3 regions of the Sporosarcina sp. Y1011 genome follow, and region 3 is predicted to be linked to each of the others. Evidence: predicted binding sites of a transcription regulator. Region 3 holds the regulator's gene; each other region holds the start of a gene.
The links. The regulator CtsR, encoded in region 3, represses protease genes until heat stress. The targets are predictions, from matches to a motif close to ATGGTCAATAAAGGTCAAACA.
Positions count from the first base shown of each region.

Region 1: the regulator CtsR is predicted to act here: its motif matches at 3,401-3,421, upstream of AC25Y5_RS10805 (ATP-dependent Clp protease ATP-binding subunit).
Region 2: the regulator CtsR is predicted to act here: its motif matches at 4,905-4,925, upstream of clpP (ATP-dependent Clp endopeptidase proteolytic subunit ClpP).

Region 1 is NZ_JBYHFP010000007.1:87,427-97,414, reverse strand. It holds gene AC25Y5_RS10820 (benzoate/H(+) symporter BenE family transporter) at 1-587, shown strand, start outside; gene AC25Y5_RS10815 (DinB family protein) at 834-1,328, shown strand; gene AC25Y5_RS10810 (gluconate:H+ symporter) at 1,931-3,268, shown strand; gene AC25Y5_RS10805 (ATP-dependent Clp protease ATP-binding subunit) at 3,501-5,627, shown strand; gene AC25Y5_RS10800 (DUF2935 domain-containing protein) at 5,861-6,691, opposite strand; gene AC25Y5_RS10795 (MFS transporter) at 7,083-8,513, opposite strand; gene speB (agmatinase) at 8,854-9,843, opposite strand; gene AC25Y5_RS10785 (sigma-54 interaction domain-containing protein) at 9,973-9,988, opposite strand, start outside.
Region 2 is NZ_JBYHFP010000014.1:54,702-64,689, forward strand. It holds gene AC25Y5_RS14200 (DUF2935 domain-containing protein) at 1-726, opposite strand, end outside; gene AC25Y5_RS14205 (DUF3231 family protein) at 914-1,420, shown strand; gene AC25Y5_RS14210 (manganese catalase family protein) at 2,150-2,719, opposite strand; gene AC25Y5_RS14215 (spore coat protein CotJB) at 2,735-2,974, opposite strand; gene AC25Y5_RS14220 (spore coat associated protein CotJA) at 2,998-3,204, opposite strand; gene AC25Y5_RS14225 (hypothetical protein) at 3,672-3,851, shown strand; gene AC25Y5_RS14230 (hypothetical protein) at 3,908-4,252, opposite strand; gene AC25Y5_RS14235 (hypothetical protein) at 4,297-4,455, opposite strand; tRNA gene AC25Y5_RS14240 (tRNA-Arg) at 4,743-4,814, opposite strand; gene clpP (ATP-dependent Clp endopeptidase proteolytic subunit ClpP) at 5,008-5,616, shown strand; gene AC25Y5_RS14250 (HPr family phosphocarrier protein) at 5,781-6,038, opposite strand; gene whiA (DNA-binding protein WhiA) at 6,075-7,022, opposite strand; gene AC25Y5_RS14260 (gluconeogenesis factor YvcK family protein) at 7,048-8,031, opposite strand; gene rapZ (RNase adapter RapZ) at 8,036-8,926, opposite strand; gene AC25Y5_RS14270 (NUDIX hydrolase) at 8,923-9,405, opposite strand; gene trxB (thioredoxin-disulfide reductase) at 9,614-9,988, opposite strand, start outside.
Region 3 is NZ_JBYHFP010000005.1:143,632-153,619, reverse strand. It holds gene AC25Y5_RS08750 (hypothetical protein) at 955-1,350, shown strand; gene AC25Y5_RS08745 (histidine kinase) at 1,405-1,590, shown strand; gene AC25Y5_RS08740 (biotin transporter BioY) at 1,724-2,320, shown strand; gene bioB (biotin synthase BioB) at 2,322-3,326, shown strand; gene AC25Y5_RS08730 (GNAT family N-acetyltransferase) at 3,362-3,946, opposite strand; gene AC25Y5_RS08725 (hypothetical protein) at 4,172-5,872, shown strand; gene AC25Y5_RS08720 (CtsR family transcriptional regulator) at 6,075-6,545, shown strand; gene AC25Y5_RS08715 (UvrB/UvrC motif-containing protein) at 6,578-7,132, shown strand; gene mcsB (protein-arginine kinase McsB) at 7,122-8,210, shown strand; gene AC25Y5_RS08705 (ATP-dependent Clp protease ATP-binding subunit) at 8,429-9,988, shown strand, end outside.

The sequences.
Region 1 (9,988 bases), on a different contig from region 3:
CCATACTGTCGATTGGTATTCCACTTGCGTTACTTATTATCTGTACTGAAAATGCTCAAGGGTCAGGTGTATTAATGGCTCAAGGGTACAAGCCCCCAAATAATGCGATGGCGATTTACGGTTCAATTTTTGGTGTAATCGCTTCGTTTTTCGGCGCTCATGCTATTAATGTCGCGGGACCGATGACAGCGATCTGTTCCGCTGAAGAAGTAGGGAAAAAAGAAAGTCGGTATGCTGCAGCCGCTGTATGTGGAGGATTATTCTCGGCTTTTGGACTGTTTGCGGCTGTAGTCGTTCCGCTTGTGATTGCCATGCCGAGTGTAATTGTTAGTGTAATTGCTGGACTTGCCATGCTAGGGGTTCTTATGAATTCCCTTAAAACAGCCTTTTCAGATAGCAAATTTCAAATGGGTGCTTTTTTTGCCTTAATAATAGGCATGTCAGGTGTGAGTTACTTCAACATTGGCGCACCATTATGGGCAATTATCGGAAGTTTATTCGTCTCTATTGTTGTTGAAAAAGACCATTTTGTATGGAAAGCAAAGGTAGAAAAAGCGATAGGATCGAAAGTGGAAACGACCGTTTAAACATTTGCATTCAATTGAGTGTCAGGTACCTCTTTTTCAACGGCCACCCGTTTGATAGGTGGCCGTTATTTGATGCATATCAGTCACCTTTGTTAAAAGGTGTAGGACGACGAAGTAGAATGCTGAATTCATGGCATTAAATGAGACTCTATTAAATGATGACTTGCAAAAAAATAGAAAAGCTTATAATGTAGATAAGTAACAATAACGGAAAAGTTTTTCGGGGTAATAAAAGGAGCAAATTAAATGGTGTTGGGAAAAAATACTGTTATTCGAAAAGAGTTATTTAAAGCAATTGAACCATTGACGGATGAGCAGTTCAATAAAACACCTTCAAATGGAGGGTGGTCTCCAAAACAAATTTTCGAACATCTAGCGAGAATGGAAACAGTGATTGCGACTAATATTGCAAGAGAACTTAAAAATCCCGATAGTCCAAAATGTATGAAAAAACCAATAGTATTGTCTACGAATCGCTTAATAAAAGTGGAAGCCCCAGAGTATACAGCACCGACAAAAGAGTATAAATCAATAATAGAAATGAAAAGTGAACTCTATGATTCACGTATCTTCTTATTAGATGTGTATGAAACAAGCACAAAAGAAGTGCTCCGTGATAAATCACTCAAACATCCGATATTTGGACAAATTCCATTGAGTCAATGGTTTCTATTTGTCGGATTGCATGAAAAGCGTCACTTGAAACAATTGAAAAAAACAATTGAAATGGACGTTGAGTAACTTTCATCAGCCAGGGGACGGGCATTCATGGGTTGGTCAAGGGTCCGGTAAGAAGAATCATTGCATTGAAGAAGAGCATCGGGAGAACTTTGCCGATGCTCTTTTGCAGTTACTCTCTTTCGATAACGGAATTCCAAGTTCATCCGCAAATTCGTAGATTGATATTTCCTTAATCCGGAAGTTATATTAAGTGAAAAAAGTTTTAGGTACATAGTAAAAATGAAAAAGAAGCAAGCATGAGGAAAGGGTATTTCGCAGAATTAAATTTTTATTTGATATTGAAAGCACTTTCATTATATACTAAGTGAAGTAAATCGGTTTACTAAACCGATTTATCTGAAAACAGATGAGAGTTAAGAGCTTTTCTATCGAAGAGAGGTATTTGTGTTGTTATCTACTATTGGCGTGTAATGCTAGGCAACGCTTAAATTATGCATGATAATCTGCAAATATCGAAAGTAATGATTAACCGGTTTGGAGTAAGCGGTTACAAGGTTACTGTGCTTGACTGAACATCAATAATTAAAATGTCAGTCCACATGCACAGAATGGATTCAAAGCTATAGGAACAAACTAAAAGTAGACTTGGGGGGAGAATAAAGATGGATTGGATTATAACTTATTTACCGCTTATTTGGGTAGCTCTTGGGGTAGCGCTACTCCTTTACTTGAACATTGTGGTAAAACTAAATAGTGTACTTGCCCTTTTGATTGTAGCGATACTGGTAGGTATTTTAAACGGGTTAACATTAGATATGGTCGTCGTATCGATAAAGACAGGTTTTGGAGGAACGCTCGGAAGTTTGGCAATCATTATCGGAATGGGTGCTGTGCTTGGTAAATTAATGGTGGATTCCGGTGCTGCTCAACGGGTAGCTTCTACCTTATTGAACAAGTTTGGCGTTAAGAATGTTGAATGGGCAATTTTAATTGTTGGTGCCATTTTTGGTGTCTCAGTATTTTATGAAGTGGCGTTTATCATATTGGCTCCACTTGTCATCAGTATTGCAATTGAAGCAAAAATTCCGTATTTACGCTTAGGAATCACGATGGTTGCCTCGGCTACAATGGCGCATAGTATCTTCCCACCACAACCTGGTCCAACTGCACTTGTTGAGGCTTATGGTGCAGACATGGGGATGGTTTACATATTGGGACTGATCGTAGTCATTCCATCAGTTATTGCAGCAGGTATTATTTTACCTAGAATGCTACGTAATTTGGATCGTCCTGTACCACCGATGTTGAAGAAGCCGAAAGAATTTGCTGAAGATGAAATGCCTGGATTTGCTGTAAGTATAATTGTACCGTTATTGCCAGCAATCATCATTACATCGGCAACGATTTTGGATTTCTTTATAGAAGAAGGAACGATGTTCTATCAAATTATTAATTTCCTTGGTAGTGCCGAAATTAGCATGATTCTCGCTGTATTGGTTGCCATTTATGTATTCGGCATACGCAGAGGTAGAACAATGCCGGAAGTTATGAATTCGTTCTCAGGTGCTATTGAAGGTATTGCGATGATTATCTTCATTGTTGGTGCTGGTGGAGCTTTCAAACAGATCATTTTGGATACAGGTATTGGTGACTTCATCGCAGGAATGATGGAAAATACAAGTGTATCGCCATTAATTATGGCCTGGGTCATTACTGCAATGTTACGTATTGCTACGGGGACGGGTGTTGTTTCTGCAATTACGGCTGCCGGGATTGTGGGTCCGCTAATTCATACATTTGATGTGAATCCTGTATTAATGGTTTTAGCAACAGCGGCAGGAAGTAATACAATTACTCACGTAAATGACGCTTCCTTCTGGTTGTTTAAAGAGTACTTTAACTTATCCATTAAAGATACGTTTAAAACCTGGGGTCTGTTATTATTCACGACCTCGATCGTTGGTCTTGGTGTTGTACTACTGCTTAGCTTGTTTATCTAATAAAAAACTGTCATTCAAGTCCACGGTAATGGATTTGGTTGACAGTTTTTTTAATTGAAGATCATGTGGCCAAGCTGATTTTACAAGTAGTCTTCATTAAATAAATTCGAGGATATGCAAGCAAGTTTCTTGAAAGTCAAAAAAGGTCAGTGTATAATAAGTCCATAGATCAAATATAGTCAAAGTCAAGAAAGAAAGATAGATAAATGAAAAATTGAGGGAGGAATAGAATATGAAATGTCAACATTGTGATAAAAACGAAGCGACGATGAGTTTGAGATTTCAAGTAAATCAGCAAGGTATGCACATTAATATGTGTCATCCATGCTTTCAAGAAATCCAAGGTCAATTACAAGCAGGTAAGATGCCGTCATTTAGCAATAATGCGAATCCCTTTTCCCAAGCTAACGGCGGCCAACAGGCAAGAACTCAAACAAAGCAAACACAAGAAGGTCACGGCAACGGTTTGTTAGACCAACTTGGTAAAAATATATCAAATGATGCAAGAAATGGACTGATTGATCCAGTCATCGGACGCGATCAAGAGGTGAAACGCGTCATTGAAACGTTAAATAGAAGAAATAAAAACAACCCGGTGCTAATTGGTGAGCCTGGAGTTGGTAAAACAGCAATCGCCGAAGGGCTCGCAGTAAAAATCCATGAAGGCGATGTACCGGTGAAACTAAAGAATAAAGAAGTGTACTTATTAGATGTTGCTTCACTTGTTACCAATACAGGCATTCGTGGTCAGTTTGAAGAGCGGATGAAACAACTCATTGAAGAACTTCAAGCCCGGACAGATGTTATTTTATTCATCGATGAAATTCACCTGCTCGTTGGTGCGGGTTCGACAGAAGGATCGCAAATGGATGCCGGTAATATTTTGAAGCCAGCCTTAGCGCGGGGAGGCTTGCAACTCATCGGGGCAACGACATTGAAAGAATATCGTCAAATCGAAAAAGATGCCGCACTTGAACGTCGGTTCCAACCGATTATCGTCAAGGAACCATCGGCAGAAGATACGATTAAAATCTTAAGTGGAATAAAAGGACGTTACGAAAACTTCCATGAAGTACACTATACAGATGAAGCGATTCAAGCATTTGTCACCTTATCACAACGTTATATTCAAGACCGCTTTTTACCGGACAAAGCGATTGATTTGATGGATGAAGTCGGGTCACGTTTAAACCTTGTACACGTCATCCCTAATTCGGATTCAGATTCACTTGGAGTGCGTCTGGGCGAAATCATTCAAGAAAAAGAACAAGCAGCAGAATTGGAAGACTATGAAAAAGCGGCAAATTTACGTTATGAAGAAATTCAATTACGTAAACAATTGGAAGAAGCGAAACAAAATGGGGAAGCTAAAAAAATAGAAGTTTCTGTTGCAGATATTGAGTTAATTGTCGAAGAGAAAACAGGAATTCCTGTGACAAAACTACAAGCGGCAGAACAGGTGAAAATGAAAGGTCTTCAGGAAAATCTCAATAAAAAAGTCATCGGTCAAGAAGAAGCGGTTGATAAAATTGCAAAAGCAATCCGTCGTAGCCGTGCGGGACTTAAATCGAAAAACCGTCCCATTGGCTCCTTCTTATTTGTCGGTCCAACGGGTGTTGGTAAAACAGAAATCACAAAAGTCCTAGCAGAAGAATTATTTGGTTCACGTGAGACGTTAATACGTCTCGACATGAGTGAATATATGGAGAAACATGCGGTGTCTAAAATTATTGGCTCCCCTCCAGGTTATGTTGGGCATGAAGACGCTGGTCAATTAACAGAACAAATACGCCGGAATCCGTATTCAATTTTACTCCTTGACGAAATCGAAAAAGCGCATCCAGACGTTCAAAATATGTTCCTTCAGATTATGGAGGATGGCCGCTTAACAGATTCACATGGTCGGACAGTCAGTTTCAAAGATACGGTCATTATTATGACAAGTAACGCTGGAACAGGCGACAAAAAAGTGAGCGTCGGTTTCAATAAAACAGTACATGAATCCGTTACGATGCTAGAAATGTTAGGCGATTATTTCAAACCTGAATTTCTCAATCGTTTCGATGCAATTGTTTCATTTAACGAATTAACAGAGGGAAATCTACTCGAAATCGTGGAATTAATGCTTGTTGACTTACAAGTAACAATCGAAGAAAATAATATTGATATCACGATTTCCCAAGAAGTAAAACAAGCATTGGTCAAACTAGGCTACGATAAACGATTCGGAGCTCGACCACTTCGCAGAGTCATTCAAGATAAAATCGAAGATCCATTAACAGATATTATTTTAGAAGAGCATGTTGAAAAAGTCCGTGTCGATCTCGTAGAGGAAGAGATTGTCGTTAACATAGTGTAACTTTATTTAATAAAAAACTGTCAACCAAACGGATTTGGTTGACAGTTTTTTTGTTTAAGATAAATTACTCAACTATTTGACTAAGGAAGGAATAACTTAGTATGCCAATAATTGTTGACTATACAGTGGAACGATAAATACCCCGATCTATACAGAAGTCATAGGTGGGGGTAGTTGAATTGAAGTCGAATGTTAGATTGTGTGACAAGCATTATTTAATACATAGTAAGGCGTTAAGATTGTTGTGTCGTAAGATGCTCATCGAATGCATCAATAATTTGAAGGAAGTGATCCGCTTCACGGTATACATGGTCGGCAAGAAGGGCGGGTATATTGCTCTTTATTTTGCAGGCTTCAATTAAATCACGTGCTGTCTTTTTGAAATCGCGTAACGATACGACAGAAACACGATTTTGGTCTAGAAATTGTTCTAAAAGTGGTTGTGTTTCTGACTGAGGGCGCATATGATCTAAATCCTGTGCTTGGTAAAGAAGTTGGTCGAAATCATTGCTAAACTCGCGTGCTTGATTGACAAGTTTTCTTTCCGAAGGATCTAGCAGATGGCCGATGAATTTTGAGTGATCCGCCATTATTTTCAAGAAAAACACATTCTCTTTAATAATTGCCTCTGGTAAAGGTTTCAGCTTACCTTCGTTTAATTCCTTCAATCGTTTAGCGAAATAGGCAGCTTCTCGGCTCGTATGGTCAACTAGTAAAGGAATATTGTTTGACGTAATTTCGCAGCGTAATATCAATCCAAGTACTTTTCGTTTGTAAGCCCAAATAGAAGCTGCCGCCTGGTACACTTGAATGTTTAGTTGTCTAATGACGGTAGGATCTGTCGTTTCATTGTAATCGCTGATTTGCTCTTCAATGCGCTCGAACAGTGCAATGAATTGCTTTGCTTCTTGAATGAGTTTTGTATCATCTGCAGTAAATCCGAGACTTAAAAAGAAAGCATGCTCTTTCATAATCCGTGACCAAAATCTAATCTCATCCAATGATTGCGTTACAAATGTCGGAATCGGACATTCACTCCCCTTATAGTTATCACCATAGTCAATGTATTCGAAATCAGTTGAAATGATGCAGTTTGGCTACTAAAAAATTTTCACATGTGTTACAACTGACTTTATGTTGGCTCTAATACAGTCAGTGTGGGTAACTTTTTTTATATAATTATACACTGGAGGCTACCCGAAAGAGTTTAGGATTCGGAGGTTAATCATGGAGAAACCAAGCTAACCTTTTTTCTTTCAAAGTAACTGCATTTTTCACTTGAATAGTGTAGGGACGCGGCAGGCATTTAATCACAACAGAATTAACGAAAAGAGTGCGGCTAGAAGTGACGGAGTCACTTCTAGCCGCACTCTATCCTTAGTAAATTCGTCGTGATTCATCCGCCGAAAGCGAGCTGAAAGTAGTCCAGTGAAAAGAGAGATTTTCAAGCCTACCTCAATTCAGAACAGATATTTCTTTAGTCTCAACTTTCTCCGCTGCAAGCTTGGTTACCTTTTTCCCCTCGTTGTGCGGAATTGTTAACATTATAGAGATTAAGGATGGGATAGCAAAAGCCATATTTACCATGATCCCGGCAGCTGCTGCTAACTCTATGCTTCCGGTGAGCAAGATTGCACCATAAACTGCTGTTGAAATTGCTATACCAAATGAAAAGCCCAGTGAGCTGGACATTTTATAAATACCTGAAGCAACCCCAACTCTATCTTCTGGGATATTTACCACAGCTGTTTCAATAGAAGGCGTTGCGTACAATCCAAGCCCTATACCTGAAAGCATGAAACCGAGGAAGACTGTGATGATGTAAGCTAAGTCAGGCAAAAATGTTAACGCTGTTAAACTGATTCCAAGGGGAGTAATGATTGCTGCTGCAATCATTGGTTTTCTTGCACCCACTTTTTGCATCATTTTCTCACCCACGCGAATCATTATGAGCACAGCAACTAAGTTACCAATCGTTAGTAATCCTGTTTGAAAGGCTGTAAATCCTCGTGCTAATTGCACATACGTATTGGCAACCACAACTGTTCCGGCAATTCCGTTTTGTAAAAAGTTAGAGGTGACAGCTCCTGTATATGCTTTAGACTTGAATAAAGAAAACTCAATGAACTTACTCTTTTTCTTTATTTCAACTAAAAAGAATAGGGCGGTTCCAATTAACGTTGCAACTATTAAAGTGATTGTAAGTGGACTCGTCCAACCAAACTCATGCCCACGTGTAATTGTTAAATTCAATGCCAGCATTACGAAAATGAAAATGAGTAAGCCGGTATAATCAAATTTCGATTTGATAGACTGGACAGCCTTGCTTTCTGGTATATCTTTTAGTAAGTACATCGCTAGTAAAGAGATAACAATTGAAAGGACAAAAATCCATCTCCATCCCATATACGTCGCAATGGCTCCTCCTACTAAAGCACAAGCACCGGCTCCACCCCATGAACCGAATGACCAATAACTTAGTGCACGCTGCCTGTCTGCTCCATCAAAATAGGCTTTAACTAAAGCAATGGTTGCCGGCATAATACATGCTGCAGAAATACCTTGGATGATACGACCAGCGATTAAAAGTGGAGCACCTTGTGCTAGAACAAGGCACAAAGAGCCAATAACACTTAAACTTAATCCTAAAAAAGTCAGTTTTTTACGGCCTGCTCTATCTGAGATACCACCAGCCGCAACAATAAACATACCTGAAAATAAGGAGGTTATACTAATAGCGATATTTAGAGTTCCGAGTGATATACCTAAATCTGCTTGAATTGCTGGAATAATGTTTACCATTGACTGAGCAAACAACCAAAATGTAAGAACGGCTAGCACGATACCAAAAATCAATTTATTTGAACCTCTATTAGTTGCTTCCATAGTGAACCTCCTCTAATTTTGTATACGTCTTTTTCTGTGTTTGCTAGGGAAAGCGCTTCCAATTCTTATAATGAAGAAATGGTTAAATTCTATGTTTACCCACACGTTTCTTTCAGGCTTTGCTTTTAGGGCTAAGGTCTCTCGTAACTTTTCGTTTTACTGAATCGAGTTGTTAGTTGAGATAAGTATAGTTGGAAATATCCAGGTATTGGGGACGACAACGAATGTGAAAAAGGTTGACATAGGCAAGGAGATTCTTCTTTTGTTTCAAAATCTGTGAGTCGATATAACATTATAGAGGAAGGTGCGAACACTCTCCTCTACATGATCAAATTTACATTTACTTATTTGCGTGCATAGCCGAAACTAGCTCCGGACTATTTTCTTGTTCTTTTAAAATGAAACTGATGAAATCTAGAATGAGTCTTGCTCCTACTTGACTGGTAATTCCAGTTGGATCATATGGAGGAGAGACTTCGACTAAATCAAAACCGATGACATTTCCTCTTTTTGCAATTCCTTCTAACAATTCATTCACTTCATCATAGTACAATCCACCGGGAGAAGGAGTGCCTGTTCCGGGTGCCAACGATGGGTCTAATCCGTCGATATCAATTGTTACATAATAATTATCTCCTTCAGGAATTAGATCTAGTACAGATTCAATGCTCATTTTTCTCATTTCGCGTGGAGATAAAATCACACTGCCATATTCCCGAGCGGCATCTACATCTTCTTTTTTACTACTGCTAATTCCACGGATTCCGAATTGGAACATTTTGTCGACGTAATCCATTTCCGCTAGACGACGGAGCGTGCTACCATGTCCGTATCTTTGTCCCGAGCGATGATCTGCCCAATCCAAATGTGCATCTATTTGAATGACATGGAACGAACCAATGGAATCCAGTGCTCTACCTACAGGAATAGTAATGGAATGGTCTCCACCCATTACAACAGGAATTGCGCCTTTGGATACTATTTTTCTAATAGATTCTTCTACATTGTCAAAGCTCTGTTCCAAATCACCATGGACGATATCTACATCTCCGCAATCGACTACTTTATAGTCGGGACCTAAGTACATAATATCTTTTTCAATATCATAGGCACCTTCTAATCCGAAACTATATAATGTAGAACCTTCTCGCATTCCACGTGGTCCCATTCTAGTTCCTGATTTCCATTGTGTTCCCATATCGTAGGGAACACCGATAACCGCTACATCTGCGTCTAGTTCATCTAGACTTGTACAAATCGGGTATTTCCCAAACGAGCAAATACCTGTAAACGGTAGGTTAAGAAATTGTTTTTCATTTTGATTATTCATCATAGTTCCTCCTCGTGTTCTATAGTGTTTTCAAGAAAGAGGGCTATGAAAGCGCTTGTTTCTTGATGCTATACAGTATTGCAAGTTCCATGCCAACACCAAGAGAGTGGGTTCTGTGAGCCAACCTAGTCAACTCTGACTAGGT
Region 2 (9,988 bases), on a different contig from region 3:
TTCTTCACGCGCCATATGGTCGGCCATTAAAGGCGTGAGCGTTCCGAGCGTTTCCTTTTTAAGCTCCATCTCTTCTAATTCTTTAAGGAAGTTTTTAAATATCTTCATTTCTAAGTTAACGTCATTGTGGAACCTTTCTAATGCAGGGAACTTCATCACATTCGCGCGTAAGAAACCAGCCATTTCAATTGCTTTCAAATAAAAGGCATCCCAGTCTTTTTTGAAATTACGACTTTTATTTTTGAGCTGTGCCTCAACTGTGTCCAAATTTGAGTCTAGCGCCCCTGCGTGACCCGCAGCATCCAGTAACCATAAGAGATCGTGATGGAGCGGGTGAACAGCTGGTGGCATCTGTCCTCTTTCAAGACATGAAAACAATCGAATGGCTTCCTCTACTTCATTGACCATATGGTTGATAAAGGACGGAGATAAAGAAATTTTTATATTTCCAATTAAATGTTCTTGAATCAAAAACAACTTAAATGTACGAATCTCTTCACTGGCTATCTTTGATTGTATTAAGACTGCTTGTAGTAATCGTACATCTAAAGACTGTCTTGAATTGTTAAGCAGTTCGTCAAATTGTGTAATATAGTGACTGGCTGTCTTAATTTTATCGATTTCAGTTGGTGCCAATGAATTTTGAATGAAACGAGCGTGATCTCCCAATATTTGAAGCCAAAAGTGAAGTTCAAACACTGCTTCTTCTTCAATTGTTCTCGGCAAAAAATCCCCTCCATTTATCTTTACTTTCATTTGTATGAGGCAGTAGGTTTTATTATGAAAACCACGAAACTAATTCCAATTCACCATATCATTCTTGGAACAACCCAAAAGAACCTTGTCATTTTGAATAAATTTTCTTAAGTAACACATAATAAAAGTAGGAAATAAAAATAAAGGGAGTGCTTTTGTGGGAATAATGGATGGAAACCCGAAAAATGAGCCGATGCATTATGGAGAAGTAGTTGGAACGTGGGCCTATCTTGGCGCAAATAATGGGCTAATTAGTGGTTATGAATTATTTATTAATCACGCAGGTGATAAAGACCTCATTAAACTTCTACATGAGGCCATCAAAATGATGAAAAATGAAAACGATGACCTGTTAAAGTTATTGAAAGTCAATGGAGTCACCCCACCCCCTTCGTTACCTCAACGTCCTAATGCAAGTGCCGAGGAAATTCCAGTGGGCGCAAAGTTTTCGGATTTAGAAATCAGTGCGACTGTTTCCATTAATGTTGGACAAGGACTTGTATCATGCAGTGAAGTTATGGGGCAATGCCTTCGAGAAGACATCGCAGTAATGTTTGGTAAATACCATACAGAAAGAGCTTTTTTCGGTGCAAAGATGCTGCGTCTAAATAAGGAGAAGGGTTGGCTTGTCTATCCACCACTTCATAAAAGTAAAGCTGAATAAATGAAACCCAAATTCAAAAAGGCGATGGTCATTGGACCATTGCCTTTTTGTTATACATTTACACGTCTATCGATTAGCCATTTATACGCATAAAATGCTGTCGAGACGGGCTTGTAAACTGCACTTTTCACCGGACTATTTCCGGCCCGCTTTCGGCGAATTAATCATGGCAATTTCACCGAGAGGGCAAGTGTTGTGATTAAGCGCCTGTCGCGTTCCTACAATAGTTAAGTGAAAACTGCAGTTGCTTGAGAAGATAAGAATAGATGAGCTTCTATAGAGAATGCAAGTGCCCGAAGATGCAATTTCGGGCACTATAGCACGTTGTAAATTGCATTCTCTGCTAACTTTTCAAGAAAGTAACGCTTCCTTATAATGTAAATAGAGACAACATAGTAGAAGGTACGAGCGGTCAAAATTGTATCTTTGACCGCCTCTCTCCTATAAGTTGCGATTTACTCTTTCGTCCCGAAAAGCTTCGGTACTACTTGTACCAGTGTCTTTGGAGAGCGACGAATGAACAACCACCATACGATTACCGAAAAAAATAATTAGGGATGCGACGAATTCGCATCCCTAATTATTAAGACATCTCGATAACGGTATAGAAGTCATTCAATTTAAAGCGATTTAAAAGCAACTATACAAATAGCACTTAGTGTTTGATCAAATTATTTTCTAGTTATTTTGTTAATCAATAGGTAATAAACTTACACGCATTTCTCCGTTTTAAAAAACCTTTTTACGATCGCGTTCATCTTTTAACATTTCAACAGCTTCTCTGAATCGTAAGGAGTGAATGTTTTCTCTCTCCCTTAAAAATGCCAATGAATCATTGATGAGTGGATCATCTGAAACGTCAATCAGCCATTGATAGGTTGCTCGAGCTTTTTCTTCCGCTGCAATATCTTCATACAAATCGGCAATTGGATCGCCTTTCGCTTGGATATACGTTGCGGTAAACGGTACACCGCCCGCATTTTCATAGAAGAGAGCATGTCCGTGGTTAACAAAATGCGCGCCTAGTCCAGCTTCGACAAGTTGTTCAGGTGTAGCATCTTTCGTTAATTTATACATCATTGTCGCAAGCATTTCTAAATGTGAGAATTCTTCCGTTGCGATGTCATTCAAAAGACCTATCACCTTACCTGGAACCGTATAACGTTGATTCATATATCGGAGCGCAGCCGCAAGTTCCCCGTCTGCACCTCCGTATTGCTCCATCACGTACTTCGCAAGTGTTGGATTACACGTACCTACCTCAACCGGATACAACAGTTTTTTCTCATAGACCCACATAGCTAATCTCCCTTCTCATCGTTGCCATGGCCATGGTTCTTGATTCCAGCGCCAGCCGATTTCAATAGCCTGTTTGGATGGAATAGATGTCAGAGATAAGGGTCCGTATTTATTTTCATATTGGCACCGAACTTTAGCAGCTTCCTTAATTGCTTCCCGCCACTGATCTAGCGCTTCAGCGTCATCTGGATGGGTATCAGTGTACAACGTTAATTCGACGACGACAAAGTCTGCCTGCTGCACCATCAACATCATATGGCGTTCTTCTTCAAACGCGTTCATGAAATTCCCTCTTCCCGTGAGAACCCATCGTCAAACGCGGGCCAAAGCGTTCCGCGACGCAGTGCTTCTGCAGGAGAATACTGAGGAAGGCCAGGCTGCTGAAAACTCGTAAAAATCTGCGGAGGTAACACGAAAGTCTTTACCAGTATAGGCGGACATGGATCAAGCGGGGAAACGAACGGTTTATAACTTCCCCGAAACATCGGACGTTCCAATTTCATCACTCCTCGAAATATTGTATGAAGAGAACGTTATTTTGCTACTATTGCTTTTGTTTAGCTAAAGGTAAAGCCAATGTAAAGATTAGAATAAGTAAGCAGAAAATAACTCCGAACAAAGTGATTATTAGCCAATCCAAATAAACACTCCTTTGTCTTCAGGAAATACGCCCAGTGACACTTAGTATATGTAGGTAAACGAATTTTGTTAAAAAGGAATTGAAGTAACTGTGAGAATCTAAAACTTTGATCAAAACAAAAAGTTAGGCAAAAATCGCCTTCCTTTTTCTATTTCAAATATGCGCCGCTTGTTCTTCGCTCCAAAAAGATAAGAACTCTATTTGAGATGCATAGTAAGCGCGTTATTGGAGATTCTAAAGTTAATTAATGACTAAATGGTTTCACTTCAAAGCTTGATAACATTTGAAATTACAATAGGAGGTTCTACAATAATGACAAATCAAAACATGAACACGAATGCAAGTGCTGACAAGAAAAAGAAAGATCCAACTACTTTTACAGCCTATGGAGATCCTGTAAAGGCCTCTTCACCTACTATTAATAATGATTTTAAGAAAGCAACTTCCACAATTGCTGAAAGTACTCAGAATGGAAATAGTCGAAAAGATTAAAAACTCCATACCATCTGTATTTGCAAAATCAGCAATAGCTGATGAATTTGCTTTTATCATAATTTAACTTTTAACGATAAACTTTTCTCGTACGAGCTATTTCTTCGTGTTCCAAGTGACCGCACACCGTCTGGGCTATTAATTTCACAACTGATTACGTTTCCATTATTAGGTACTTTACATTGCAAAGGTGGCGGCAAGTCCTTAAACTTCGAAACACTAGAACGGATTGTAAACGCCATGAAGACGCTCGGACGCAACGGTAAGCTGTACGGAATAAACGATATTCTGACGATTGAATAATAAGAATAACCGAAAAAGGCTACGCTTGATGGCGCGGCTCTTTTTATGTCGTGCGATATCCGCATGGCTAAACGAAAAAAGCCTGTGCTTGATTGCACTAGGCTTTCCGCTCCTTATATATGAATCCATTTAATGTCGTACCTTATTCTTTCGCTAACTTTTTTGCGTGCGTGTCGTAATACTCCACCACCACATCCACTTCGACTTCCGGCTCTACTTCCGGTGTAAATAGCCATATGACAAATAATACGCCAAACGTGCCACCCCATACCACTACCCAACGCTTGTACCACATTTTCAATAAAATAACCCCCAACGAAATTTTATTTTGGCACTATTCTGATTATACACACTTCCAAATATTTCCGCTATAGCGAAAAAACTATATTAATAGGGAATTTGGGCAGCCGGGTTTTCGACTATTCGCCCAATCGCTTTATTGACTTCCGCTAATAGCGACGCGTTCACTGTTTTTAGACAAGGAAAAAACCCCCATTCAAAATACGTATTTTCTACGTAAATGAAAGGAGGTTAGCGGAGGTCGCGTAGTGCTTGCGACCAATAACGTTGTTGCAACGTCACTTTAAATGCCCTCGGCGAGAATCGAACTCACATCTTAAGCTTCGGAGGCTCACGTGCTATCCGTTGCACCACGAGGGCGTTGCCTTATTAAATAATGTTGTGTTGTAACAGTCAAGACTAAGTATACTAGTGCGGCAACACGATTGCAATGCTTATTTTAAAGCGTTATATTTGACCTTCGTTGACCATACTATGTATGATAAAGTTACAGTTGAAACGATATCTAGTTTCAATAGACCTACAATCTATCCACCTTGAAGGAGGAAATGGAATGAATCTAATACCTACAGTAATTGAACAGACTAGCCGTGGTGAACGTGCTTACGACATCTATTCCCGTCTATTGAAAGACCGTATTATCATGCTCGGAAGTGGAATCGATGACAACGTTGCGAACTCTATCGTTGCTCAACTTCTATTCCTAGAAGCTGAAGATCCAGATAAGGACATTTCCATTTATATCAACAGTCCTGGAGGAAGCGTTACAGCTGGAATGGCAATTTTTGATACGATGCAATTCATCAAACCTGACATTCAAACAATCTGCATAGGAATGGCTGCATCAATGGGATCGTTCCTACTCGCTGCCGGTACTAAAGGTAAACGCTATGCGCTTCCTAATGCTGAAGTTATGATCCACCAACCACTTGGAGGAGCACAAGGACAAGCAACAGAAATTGAAATTGCTGCTAAGCATATCTTATTCATTCGCGAAAAACTGAACTTGATTCTTTCAGAGCGTACTGGGCAACCGGTCGAAGTTATCGCGAAAGATACGGATCGCGACAACTTCATGACAGCTGAACGTGCAAAAGAATATGGCTTAATTGACCATATCATCACACGCAGTGATATGAAAGACGCACCTAAAACAAAATAATTAGTTAGAAAGCCGATTTTCCATTTTTGGAGAATCGGCTTTTTTTTTACTTAACTGGTGATTTCACGGTGAGACACGAATCTTCTTCCCGATACCAAAGCTTTTTTCTGAAAAGAAAAAAACCGCTTCTACATGTCTTCAGACAGCAGTAACGGCGAGTTATATCAATTTTCGTTTCCAACCAGATTGACAAGTGATTCTAAAGCTTGTTCTTCGTCATTTCCTTCTGCAATTAGTGTTACGCTTGTTCCTCGTGCAATGGCAAGACTCATAATCCCCATTATACTTTTCGCATTCACTTGACGTTCGTCTTTTTTCAAAAATATATCCGCCATAAATCGATTTGCCTCTTGAACAAAAAGGGCTGCTTGCCGTGCTTGTAACCCCGTTTTCATCTTCACTTCAACTGTTCTTTCTGCCATGACAGTATCTACTCCTCTCTTGGTCCGACATCGGATTCACCGACTGCCGAGTCCACCACTGCGAAGGTTTTCCGCAATTTCTTCTATTTTTCTTAAACGATGGTTTACACCTGACTTGCTCACCATTCCGCCCGTAACTAATTCTCCGAGCTCTTTTAAAGTGATATCCTGATTGTCCACCCGAAGTCTTGCGATTTCTTGTAGTCTTTCAGGTAGTTCCGCAAGGCCGATTGTTCTTTCGATGAACTTTATATTTTCAACTTGGCGCTGTGCAGCTCCTATCGTTTTGTTCATATTCGCTGTTTCACAATTCACAAGACGATTCACACTGTTCCGCATATCCCGTATAATCCGTACATCTTCAAACTTCATTAAGGAAACATGCGCACCGACAATACTTAGAAAATCCGAAATTTTTTCGGCTTCCTTTAAATACGCGATATATCCTTTTTTACGTTCAATGGATTTTGCATTCAAATGGTATTTGTTCATCAGATCGACTAGGTCTTCACTGTGTTCTTTATAGATTGAAAAGATTTCAAGATGATAGGAAGACGTTTCCGGATTATTAACGGAACCACCTGCTAGAAAAGCACCTCGTAAATAAGCGCGTTGACAGCATCTCTTTTTCACCAATTCCTTTGCAACCTCATTTTTGAATTGAAACGTACCCGTCAAGATGTAAAGATCTTCAAGAAGATCTTTCGCACCGTTTCGAATTCGACAAATATAAACATTATTCTTTTTCAAACGCATTTTTTTTCGGACGAGCAGTTCCACTTTATATGGATACAACCTTTTCAAATTTGAATAAAGCCGTCTGGCTATAGCGGCATTTTCAGTTTGCACATCTAGACTCAACTGCTTATTGGAAAAGGATAGTGCCCCATTCATCCTGATGAATGCTGCGACTTCTGCTTTTGTACAACAATCATCTGCTTCTATCTGTGTCATTTCTTTCTTTGTTTCTGATGCAAAAGACATGATTCTTCCCCTTTCTCGGCGACAATCAGGTCTGTTCCGTTTTTATCCCATTTTCCATATAATCGATAATCCATTTAGCAACCTTTTCAGAGTCATGTATTATATTACCCTCATAGAGTAGGCCGATGTCTTTTACTACAATATTCGGGACAAGTCGTTGCAACGATTCAATGTCATTTTCGACAGGCCAAGGTGGTCCAGTCAATTTCTTGCCTTGTTGCAACGATGGAAGTACTGTGCCATTTAATAATACTGTATCAATAAATGCTTCGCCTGCATGATCATACAGTGCCTGGACATGCTCTGAGGCTGTATAGCGATAGGTCTCACCTGCTTGCGTTGCCAAGTTACTAATGTATACCTTTTTCGCTTTACACCCCAATACTGCTTTACGTATCGCCTGAACAAGTAATGTCGGTAAGATACTCGTATATAAGCTGCCCGGACCAATAATGATAAGATCAGCCGCTTTAATTGCCTCAATTGTTTCAGGTAACGGTTCAACTTCTTGAGGTGATAGATATACCCTTCGAATTTTCCGTTCGTATACAGGTATTTTCGATTCGCCTGTCACGATTGTACCGTCTTCAAGTTCTGCATGCAATGTGATTCGTTGATTTGCAGCAGGCAATACTTTCCCTTTTATGTTAAGTACCCGACTCATTTGCTCAACAGCACGGGCGAAGTCACCAGTGATATCCGTCATTGCGGCCAACATTAGATTCCCAAGGGAATGGCCTTTTAAATCTTCTGATATTGAGAAGCGATACTCGAACATTTCCTCAATAAGTGGTTCAACATCTGAAAGCGCTGCCATTACTTTCCGGATATCGCCTGGAGGTGGGATATCGTATTCATCCAAAAGCCTGCCCGAACTCCCGCCATCATCAGCGACAGTGACGACCGCCGTTAAATCGACAGGATGATATTTCAATCCGCGTAATAACGTTGACAATCCGGTTCCGCCACCGAAGACCACCACTTTTTTTATATGCTTCGATTTCGGCATAGCGTCAATCCTTTCTTTTTTCAATATCCCTATGCGTAATGAGTGTCCGATACTCCTCTTTGAACCGTGTTCCGAAAAACTCGGCGAGTGTAACAGAACGGTGCTGCCCCCCGGTACAACCGAATGCAATGACAACTTGTGATTTTCCTTCATTTTTATATTGTGGGATCAGAAACTTAAATAAATCTGTCAATTTTTCAATTAGCATCTGTGTATCGTTCCACTTCAGTACATAGTCGTAGACTTCTTTCTCTAGACCGGTTTTCGGTTTTAAGTCCTCGATATAAAAGGGATTTGGTAGGAAACGTACATCAAACACGACATCTGCATCAATCGGCATTCCGTGCTTAAAGCCGAATGACAGGAAATTCAATGTAAAACCTAAATCTTCCTTAGAGGAGAATTCAGACATGATTTTTTCCCGTAATTCTCTAGGCTTTAATCCTGTCGTATTGAATATTGAACGAGCACGTCCTTTCATCTCAGTCAATAGTAGCCGTTCCTTTTTAATACCGGTTAGTGGTAATCCACCTTCCGATAGCGGATGCGAGCGTCTTGACTCTTTATAACGTCGGACTAGCGTTTCGTCGTTGGCATCGAGGAATAAGATTCGGGAAGATACGCCTTTCATCTTCAATAAATTATCTAGTGCACCGATGAGCGAATCAAAGAGATCGCCTCCCCGCGTATCCATAACAGCGGCTATCCGTTTCATACGATTCTCCGATTTCATCATCAAATCCAGAAACATAACAAGCAGCTCTGGCGGTAAATTATCGATACAATAGAACCCCAGATCTTCGAAACTCTGCACGGCTACTGTTTTACCGGCACCTGACATTCCCGTTATGATAACTATTTCAACATCGCTGTTTGGCTTCCCAATTTCGGTCATTTCCCATCACCTTCCACAGAATTCTGGATTACTTCTTTTAATAGTTTAAATTCTTCGGTGTAAAAGAACGTCCCGTATTGTATACCCTGCTTGGAAACCGCATATAGCAAATTTGTGCGGTCTCCTTCCGCCATGGGAAGCGTCTGAAGGCTTTCAACAGAATGCCACTCAAGCACGCCTTCAGTGGTTGTTTCAAAAGGTTTACCACTGAAATCAGTTGCAATGAATGTATAAAGCATCCATTCATTTTTCACGTGTTCCCCCGTATCATCAGTAATCACCATCGTATAAACGCCTTTTAAGTATGGGTCAACCGGCTTTGCACCCGTCTCCTCGGTGAATTCCCTGACTGCCGTTTCGTAAATCGACTCACCGGGATCCATCTTTCCTCCTGGGGCCACGTACCAGCCACGGCGCGGTTTTTTCAACAATAATACACGATTGTCTTTAATGACAAGTAAGTTTACTATTCTCTGCATTTGACTATCCCCACTTTTTTAATCTGCATAATACTATTATACAACGTACCATTGGAAAACGACAAAAAAAGAAGGCTAACTACCGGATTGAACCGGCAGACAGCCTAATTTAAGCTTGCTATATCAAAAGGGGGGTCAATTGATACTTTTACTATACCCCTTTGATGTTGCATTACTGTTACAGTCAGGTTAAGGTTTCATTAAAAAGTTATGCTTCTGCGCCTAACTTTTCCATTAATTCCTCGACATATTTCTGTACAGCCTGTGCAGCTATACTGCCGTCTCCTGTAGCCGTTACAACCTGCCTCAATAACTTCTCACGCACATCACCTGCAGCATAAATGCCTGGTACAGATGTCTCCATGATTTCGTTCGTAGCGATATAACCATTTTCGTCTAGAATTCCAAGTTTAGCAAAAGGAGCTGTTAACGGATCCATTCCGATATAGACAAACATGCCATCCGTTTCAAATTCTCTTTCAGAATTATCGATTGTTGAAACAAGTGTCACGGAACCGACTTTCCCTCCATTACTGTTAACTTCTTTGACAGAAGAATTCCAGATAAATTCAATCTTATCATT
Region 3 (9,988 bases):
ATTAATAGTGGTGAATTAGATAGGTTGAAATAAAGATTTCCTCCTATAACGCTTCGGCGCTCTGGGGATGCCTCTCACTGTAAGCGAGGGCACTGAAAAAGTCCGATTTCCTTCAATTCCGTTGATTTCCGTTCCGAGCGGACGCTTTCCGCGGGCACGGCTTCAGCCTCCTCGCCGCTCTCCACTACAATCAACTAGTTCTTACTATAGTATAGAACTTTTTCAGTGGCCCCCATGAGCCTGGATTAACGCTTTGCATCCAGTCTCAGGGCTTCGGCGACCCCTTTGCCGCGCCTGCGCTAGTGTGTACACTATCTTAGGTGTTGTGATTCTGAGATGTATGGACTGAGATTATAATGTTATTCCTATTTGATACTAATCTCATTCAAAAAAGATGCATTACAGATTGCAGGTATAACCTCTGATAATGAAATGCGCTTTCTAAAGTAGATTCTCCAGCACAGGCGCGACTTAGTGGTAGCCGAAGCGATAAGACTGAAAGCGGTCTCCTTTCTGGCTTATCGCGAGAGGCATCCACAAAGCGCCGGAGCGGTATTAGCGGGCTTTCTAATTCTATCCATTGTACTGGGACTGATGTTAAACGTATTCGCTTGATTTATGACAATATTCGATACTGCAACCTAAATAGTAGTGAATTAGATAGGTTGCCGGTTTAATTCCCAATAACGAAATGCGCTTTCTTAAAAAGACCATCCAGCGCAGGCGCGACTTCGTGGTAGCCGGAGCGATAAGACTGAAAGTGGGCTCCTTTCCGGCTTATCGCGGGAGGCATCCACAAAGCGTCGAAGCGGTATTAGTATGATTTCTGAATCCATCCATTGTATTGGGACTGTTGTTAACCACATTCGCTTACTTGAGAAAATCTTATTTTAATTCCCGAAAACGAAATACGCTTTCTGATATTCCTTACCGCCCGTAGAGTCTATCGCCCGTTTGTCCTCCTACTTTTCACATCTAATAGAAGGAGGAGGTGATAGTATGATGCAACAAGGTAATTGGCATCACGGTAATCAAATGCATCACGGCAATCAGATGTACCCAGGCAATATGGGTGCCGGACAGGTGCAACCGGTCGTATGCCCAACGCAGTATCGTTGTCACGATCAATTTGTTCCACAAGAAGTACCTTTTATCCATCCGATCGTTAATGTGAATCGGGTTCATACCGTTCAAATTCCGCGTCACTATTACACAGAAACGACACAAGACGTTATGGGTCAAACACTGCCCGCCCAACCTGGTTATGGTCCGGGCATGGATGGCTATGGTCCGCAAGTAGGCGGCATCGGTTCACGGCCTGGCTGTGGAAGACGTCGTCGTCGTAGATAAGGTAGTGTTATGGTAGAATAAAACTACCATAACTCTATACTGTAGGTGAATTTGTTGAAAGCTTTTAAATTTGTCATTCCCATTATGTTACTTGTTGGCGGATTCGGCTGGATGAAGTTGACGAAAGAATATCAAGAAGTGCCCGAGTTAACGCGCTTGGCTATCATAATCGGTGCGATGATTGTGAGCGGGGTCATTTCTTACTTTTTATTTCCAAAAGATGAAGGCGAAAAATCCTAAATTCGATCGATGGCGAATATGCTGTCGGTCTTTTTTTATGTGTATTTGTGTTAACTGATAATAATATTAGGTTGACACATAATGCGTTATCTACTATTCTATTAAAGATAACATAAACTTAAGGGGTGTACTTATGACAACAGTTGCAGTAAAAACAAACAGTAAAAGTGTAATGAGCCCACTAACACTTGTCTACAGTGGCATGTTCGCAGCACTGATGATGATTGGAGCCAATATTACAGCATTTTTACCATTTCTTGTAGTTGGCGGAGTACCGATTACATTACAAACCTTTTTCGCGATTCTTGCAGGACTTATTCTTGGCAGTCGCAGAGGCGCGCTGGCAATGACGGTCTACATGTTCATCGGGCTTGCGGGGGCGCCCGTATTTGCAAGATTCGGAGGCGGTTTTGGATCGATTATCAGTCCGACATTCGGATTTGTCGTCTCTTTCATTTTCGTTGCATTCATTGCTGGAAAAATTGTTGAGAAGAACGGAAAGCTTCATGGATATATTATCGCGGCACTCGTTGGAATGTCTGTGAACTATCTATTTGGTACGAACTGGATGTATTATGCCTATAAGTTCTGGGCTGCGGCTCCAGATGCGTTTACGTACAAAGTGGCGTGGTTATGGATGGTTCCACCATTGCCGAAAGATATTATTCTTGCAGTTCTTGGCGGAATGTTTGGACATCGTATGTATAAAGTATTGAAAGTGAGGCGCTAATATGACGAAGTATACTGATTTAGCTGAACGTGTTCTAGAAGGACATGTCTTAACGGATGAGGAAGCACTCTCCATATTGGATAGTCCTGATGAGGAATTACTCTTACTTTTGCATGCGGCATATACAATTCGGAAACAGTATTATGGGAATAAAGTGAAACTTAATATGATAATGAATACGAAATCGGGCTTATGCGCGGAAAACTGCGGGTATTGTGCGCAGTCGATTATTTCGACAGCGCCAATCGAAAAGTATTCCATGATGAAAAAAGAAGAAATTGTAGCGGGTGCGACAAGGGCGGCCGAATTGAATGCGGGAACCTACTGTATCGTGGCGAGCGGTAGGGGGCCTGTGAATCGTGAACTCGAAATCGTTATTGATTCTGTGAAAGAAATTAAGTTGAAGCATGAACATATGACCGTTTGTGCATGTCTCGGACTATTGAAACCGGAACAGGCAAAACGATTGAAAGAAGCCGGCGTCGACCGCTACAACCACAACATTAATACTTCAGCTGAGCACCATGAAAGTATTACGACATCCCATACATATGAGGATCGTGTAAATACGGTGGATCTTGTGAAGGAATCGGGTATTTCACCGTGTTCGGGTGTAATTATCGGTATGCGTGAGACAAAACAAGATGTCGTTTCCATGGCGCGTAGTCTGTACGCAATGGACGCAGATTCAATTCCAGTCAACTTTTTACATGCCGTAGATGGCACGCCCCTTGGTGGTACGGACGAATTAACACCACGTTATTGTTTGAAAGTACTGTGTTTGTTCAGGTTTATCAACCCTACAAAAGAAATTAGGATTTCAGGTGGGCGAGAAGTGAATTTACGCAGTCTACAACCGTTTGGTTTATACCCAGCAAACTCAATTTTCATCGGAGATTATTTAACGACGGCTGGACAGGAAAGCGATTGGGATCGTAAAATGCTGGAAGACTTAGGGTTCGAAGTAGATTTGGAACCGTTGGAGAAAGAATTGATTAAGGCATAAAAAATGGACTTCCCATTTCAAAGGGAAGTCCATTTTTATTCGGATGTATCGAAAGGTTGTAGAATATCGCGTTTGCCCTTCGTGTGAAAAACAAGTACTTTATCGGTCGGGTCGTACTTTTGACCGTAAAAAGTTTCATCTTTGTATGTGTGAATTTCATCGTACGTCTGAGTCATTGCGTTGTAGATTTCTTCTTCGCCTGAATCAGTAGGCGACCAGTATAAAATTTCGAGCACTGTGTTTTCACCCGTAGCCAGAGAGCGGCGGTTATAGCCGATGCGCTGTGCATGTGAGAACGCTTCGCGTGAGTAAAACTTAAGTCGTTTAGCTGTATCTGTATCTTCATAGTCGACTGGCTCCACTTCTAGGAGGATCGGTTTATTTTTGGACTTTAACATTGTCAACAATTTACCGCCAAGTCCCATACCGCGTGATTGTGTGGAAACAAACAAATAATCTACGAAGATGAATTTTTCGAACTCAACATACATGAGCACATGATGTGGTCCTTCGTCTTTTTTGTAGACACTTTTCTTATCCAACAGTAACGCGTCCATATGTTCCTTTGACTTCATCTCTTCAACGGGGAAGTATTCATTCAACTTCTCGTACCAATTCAAAATTTGTTGCCTCCAATAGGTTTATTTACCCGGGAGTTTTTGTTTTGGATTGTAAGACCGAGGAAAAAAGAAGGGCAAGAAAAAATCCTCTATTGCTCTATCTACCCATATTTCTGAAATGTGAAACCTTTTTTCACCTTCAATCGAAAATATGAAACTATTTTACCGATTAGACCGTATACTACCTATCAGCAAAAATCTTCAAGACAGAAAAGGGTGTATTTTATGCTTAACTTACTATTATTTTCTATTATTACGGGCGTTGTATTCAGTTTATTAATCGTCCCATTTATCCTCAGCAGTCAAACGAAACGTGCCACAGATGAAGCGAAAACGGCGGTTCCCTTCAATAGAGGTGCTGCAATAGCTACAGTAGCGATTGTCTCCGCTATTTTGGTATTTTTGTTTTACTACTTGACTAATATGGATCGCAACTGGACGTCGCTCTGGATTGCGTTTCTAGTCGTTACACTTCTAGGTGCCATTTCCGCTGGCGGTAAAGATCGTAAAGTGAAGGGTATTTTGTTCCTGGGTGCACTTGTGTTTGGTGTTTATATTTTAAGTGCTCCGCTATTCAATGCCGATAAGAAATACAAAGCGGTTGAGATGGACCAGAAAGTTGAAATCACAGCTTTTGACGAAACTAAAACACCAGCAAGTGTCCCTCCGAAATTTGCAAGAAATAAAATGAAGAAAGCGTTCGGGCAAGTACCGAATACAAGTTATTATGAACTTGGCAGTCTGCAGATTCAAAAAGTAGATGGTAAATTCGTCTACATTGCACCCGTTGAGTTTTCTGGCTTTTTTAAATGGCTAAATGCGGATACAACTCCGGGTTATTTCACGATGAGCGCGACGGATTCAGCAGATAATCCTAAATTTGTGGAAGCAGAAATGGCTTACACGCCATCGTCATTCTTCCATAAGCAAGTTGAGCGTCATATACGGATGAAAATGCCGAACCTCATCTTTTATGGAGATGTACAACTCGAAATTGATGATGAAGGAAAGCCGCATTATATACGTTCATACGGTGAATTCATCAGCGCACGTAATGGTTTTGACGTAAAGGGAATTGTAGTCGTTGATCCTGAGAGTGGTAGTGTGAAGAAATATTCGCTAAAAGATGTTCCAGAATATATTGATGGCGCTGTTTCACCTGAAGCTGTCAGTTTGCAGAACAGCTATTTCGGTAACTATATCCATGGTTTCTGGAATTCAATCATTGGGAAGAAAGACGTTAAACTACCGTCTGATGAAGGAACAGAGGCGAATGTCAGTCCAATCTTCGATGAAGATGGCCATATGTATTACTTCACCGATTTCACTAGCCCGAAAGAAGGCGTCGATTCGATGCTAGGCTATGCGTTGACTGACGGGAGAACAGGTATAGCCACATATTATACAGGTAATCTAGAAGAGTCCTATATGGATTCTCAAGGAGCACTTCAAATCATAGAAAAGAAATTCATAGAAAAGAAATGGTCGGGAGAAATGCCAGTCTTGTATAACTTCTACGGAGAAGCTAGCTGGTTGACACCGGTACTCGATTCAAATGGATTCCTACAAAATTACTTCATCGTATCAGCAGCGAATCCGGAGATTTCGGTCTACGGAAATACGCCAAATGAAGCGTTAAAGTTATATAAAACAGCTCTTCAACGCGGAAGTAGCAGTGTGGATGGCAGTTCAGGCGCCGAAGAGGCGAAGGTGGCGGTAACTGTCGTGCGTGTCTTTAAAGAACGCGTTGGCGACTTTACACTGATTTCATTTTTAGCGGAGGATGGACGTAACTTCATCGTTTCTTCTGAAACTGTGCCGCTTGCCATTTATATTCAAGCAGGCGATAAACTTGCCGTAACGTATTTAGAAACGGGAGAACTATTCTTGCCGGTCAAAGAATTGACGAATGTTAGCGTGGAATAGAGGGTAAAGGAGTGTAAGGCTATACGCCTTGCACTCCATTTTTTTGTTTAGAGACTAAAAGAACACCTACTATGCCGATGCTAAGGGAATCCCCTCCTTCTTGGTGCATATCGATTGCAGTGCGAACAGAGAGTCCTGTACAATCAAGTCAAAGATAGTCAAAGTCAACGGCTTATTCCCCCAGTAGGAAAGAGGTGAGGACATGCGAAACATTTCCGACATTATAGAAGGATATTTGAAGGCAATAATCGAAGAGGAACAGTGTGGAACGATTGAAATTAAGCGCAATGAAGTTGCAGAAAAATTCCAATGCGTACCATCGCAGATCAACTACGTCATTAAGACCCGTTTTACAGCGGAAAGAGGATATGCAGTTGAGTCTAAGCGAGGTGGCGGTGGTTATATACGCATATTCCGCGTGCAGGCAAATTCTCGTAAAGAATTAATTGAACATATTCTAGAGGGTATCCAGTCAGGAGCCTCCTTTACAATGGCCCTGGATGTCGTCTACAGACTAATTGAGGAAGACGTTATATCTGAGCGCGAGTCAAAGCTTATTCTCGCCGCTGTCGATCGAACAACAATCCATCAGCCACTTCCCGAACGTGATATTATACGTGCACGTATTTTGCAAGCGATGCTTTTGACGCTCATTTACGAGCAGCTAAATTGATTGATAATCTAACTGATTTGAGGTGGCTTTCAATGATATGTGAAAATTGTAAAGAACGGCCCGCATCCGTCAGCATCACTCAAGAAAGCGTGGTCGGATCCATGGAACATCATTTATGTGAGAAGTGCGCCTTCCAATCACATACATTAATCTTTGATCCTAATCAGGAACCGCTGTCGATTCAACAGTTTCTATCGCACTGGTTCAGCGGTTCAGAATCATTCCAGGAACAACAGCCGGCAAGAGGGGAACAGTTGACAGGACCTGAATGTCCTTCATGCGGTTTGACGTTCCCGAAATTTCTCGATATCGGGAAGTTTGGCTGTGCGGCCTGTTACGACACGTTCCGTGAAAGCCTTCCATATGTTTTTGGGAAACTGCACAACGGACGTTCATCACATACGGGTAAAATCCCAGTGTCTTTTAATGAGCTATATGCCGTTAAAAAGAAGATTGATGAGATTCGGGTCAAAATGAAAGATGCTGTAGAAGCCGAACGTTTTGAAGAAGCAGCAGAATTACGTGACGAAGCGAATACACTCAAGCAACACCTTTCACATGGAGGTGAAGAAAACGATGTCAATTGAAAAGTTCATGCGTAATGCGGTAACCACCTGGATGACAGCTTATGGAGAAAACTCAGATATCGTGTTGTCTACGCGGGTTCGGCTTGCACGTAATTTAACAGGCTATCGTTTTCCAATCGCCATCACGGAAGAAGAGGCTATGGCGGTTGACAGGGCGGTTACAGGCGTCTTGCTTGATGCTGTAGAAAACGGGTATACCTACACCAAGATGTCGGAACTTCCAGCACTGGAACGACAAGTGCTCGTTGAGAAGCATTTAATCAGTCCGCAACTTGCATCACCTAATAGGCACGGGGCTGTCTTGCTTTCGGATGATGAGACGGTGAGTGTCATGGTCAATGAAGAAGACCATATTCGGATCCAATGCATCTGTCCAGGGCTTCAGCTGGAGGATGCATACAAACAGGCAGACCAAGTAGATGATTATTTGGAAAAAGAACTACCATACGCGTTTGATGAGGATTTCGGTTTTTTGACAAGTTGTCCGTCAAATACGGGAACCGGCATGCGCGCATCAGTCATGATGCATTTGCCGGCACTTACCATTACCAAACAGATCGAACGTATTATTCCGGCTATTTCGCGACTTGGCATGATTGTCCGTGGAAGTTATGGAGAGGGAAGCGAAGCGCCAGGCAATATCTATCAAGTGTCAAATCAGACAACGCTTGGTAAAACGGAGCAGGAGATATTGGAAGACCTCAGGAACATTACATCTCGCCTGATTGCTCATGAACGGAAGTCACGGGAGTTGTTACTTGCAAAGTCACGGATTTCACTTGAGAACAGGCTATTTCGTTCGCTCGGAACAATCAGCTATGCACGTCTGTTACCGTCAGGAGAAGCCGCTCGATGTCTGTCCGACGTTAGGCTCGGAATCGATTTAGGTATTATCCAGGACGTTGATGTGTCGATCTTAAATGAGTTGATGATATTTATGCAACCGGGTTTTTTGCAGCAATATGCAAGTACGGAGTTATCCCAGGAAGAACGGGATATCTTCAGGGCAAAATTGTTCCGCGAACGGCTTAACGTGGAAAGAACAGTGCCGCCGGTTGAAAAAGAAGCGGAAGAGTGAGCAACTATTTTGCACATTATCTAAGGTTTCTGTATAGTCAGGTCAAAGATAGTCAAAGTCAATTTCTCTAATAAAGGAGTTCTGACGTTACCAGTTGAATACGTATAATTAGGATGGTTGTTTTATCGCTCCATTCTAATATTTATAATTCAATTGAGTAATGTACGAGTATTTGGGGAATTGATTGTATATATATAGATAGAAGGAGAGGACTGATTATGATGTTTAACCGATTTACACAGCGTGCACAGAAAGTATTGCAACTTGCACAGGAAGAGGCAATTCGAATGAAACACGAGTCCATCGGCACAGAACATATTTTGCTAGGGCTAATCCGTGAAGGCGGGGGTATTGCCGCGAAAGCACTTGAAGCGATTGGTGTGAACTTTGAAACAATCGTACAAGGCGTGGAAAAACTTGTCGGAGCCGGAACAAAGGATGTCGGTCCCATCGTTCACTACACACCTAGAGCAAAAAAAGTTATTGAATTATCCGTAGATGAATCACGCAAACTTGGCCATTCCTATATCGGTACGGAACATATTTTGCTTGCACTTATTCGTGAAGGTGAAGGCGTTGCAGCGCGAGTATTGAATAATTCCGGCGTTAGCTTGAACAAAGCGCGTCAGCAAGTACTTCAACTGCTGGGAAGCAATGACAGTTCAGCAACAGGTCAAGGGGTCTCTAATTCTGCCGCAACACCAACGTTAGATAGTTTGGCACGTGATTTAACAGAAGTGGCACGTGAAGGCTTGCTAGATCCGGTTATCGGACGTAGCAAAGAAATCACACGTGTTATTGAAGTATTGGCACGCCGGACGAAAAACAATCCGGTACTAATCGGTGAACCGGGTGTCGGTAAGACAGCAATTGCGGAAGGGCTTGCGCAGCAAGTCATTAACAACGAAGTACCTGAAATCCTTCGCGACAAGCGTGTTATGACGCTTGATATGGGAACTGTTGTCGCAGGTACGAAATACCGTGGTGAATTTGAAGATCGCATGAAAAAAGTAATGGAAGAGATTCGCCAGGCAGGCAATATCATCCTGTTCATCGATGAATTGCATACATTAATTGGAGCAGGAGGAGCGGAAGGTGCAATCGATGCATCTAATATCCTGAAACCGTCGCTCGCACGCGGTGAATTACAATGTATTGGTGCAACGACACTGGACGAATACCGTAAATATATTGAAAAAGATGCAGCGCTTGAACGACGTTTCCAACCGATTCAAGTCGATGAGCCAACTGTTGATGAAACAATCCAGATTCTATACGGATTGCGTGACCGTTATGAAGCGCATCACCGTGTGAAAATTACGGATGCCTCAATTGAAGCGGCTGCAAAAATGTCGGATCGCTATATTTCCGACAGATTCCTTCCGGATAAAGCAATTGACTTAATTGACGAAGCGGGCTCGAAGGTTCGCCTACGTTCATATACAACACCACCGAACTTGAAAGAGCTCGAATCGAAACTAGAAGCAATTCGTTCTGAGAAGAATGCGGCTGTACAAAGTCAAGAATTCGAAAAAGCAGCATCTTTCCGTGATAAAGAACAGAAGATGAAAGAAGAACTTGAAACAACGAAAACTGACTGGAAAGAAAAGCAAGGTCAAAAGGAATCCGAAGTAACAGTTGAAGATATCGCTGAAGTTGTAGCGATGTGGACGGGAATACCTGTCTCTAAAATTGCAGAAGCGGAATCCGCCAAATTGCTCAATATGGAAGAAATGCTCCATGAACGTGTTATCGGTCAAGGTGAAGCAGTTACAGCT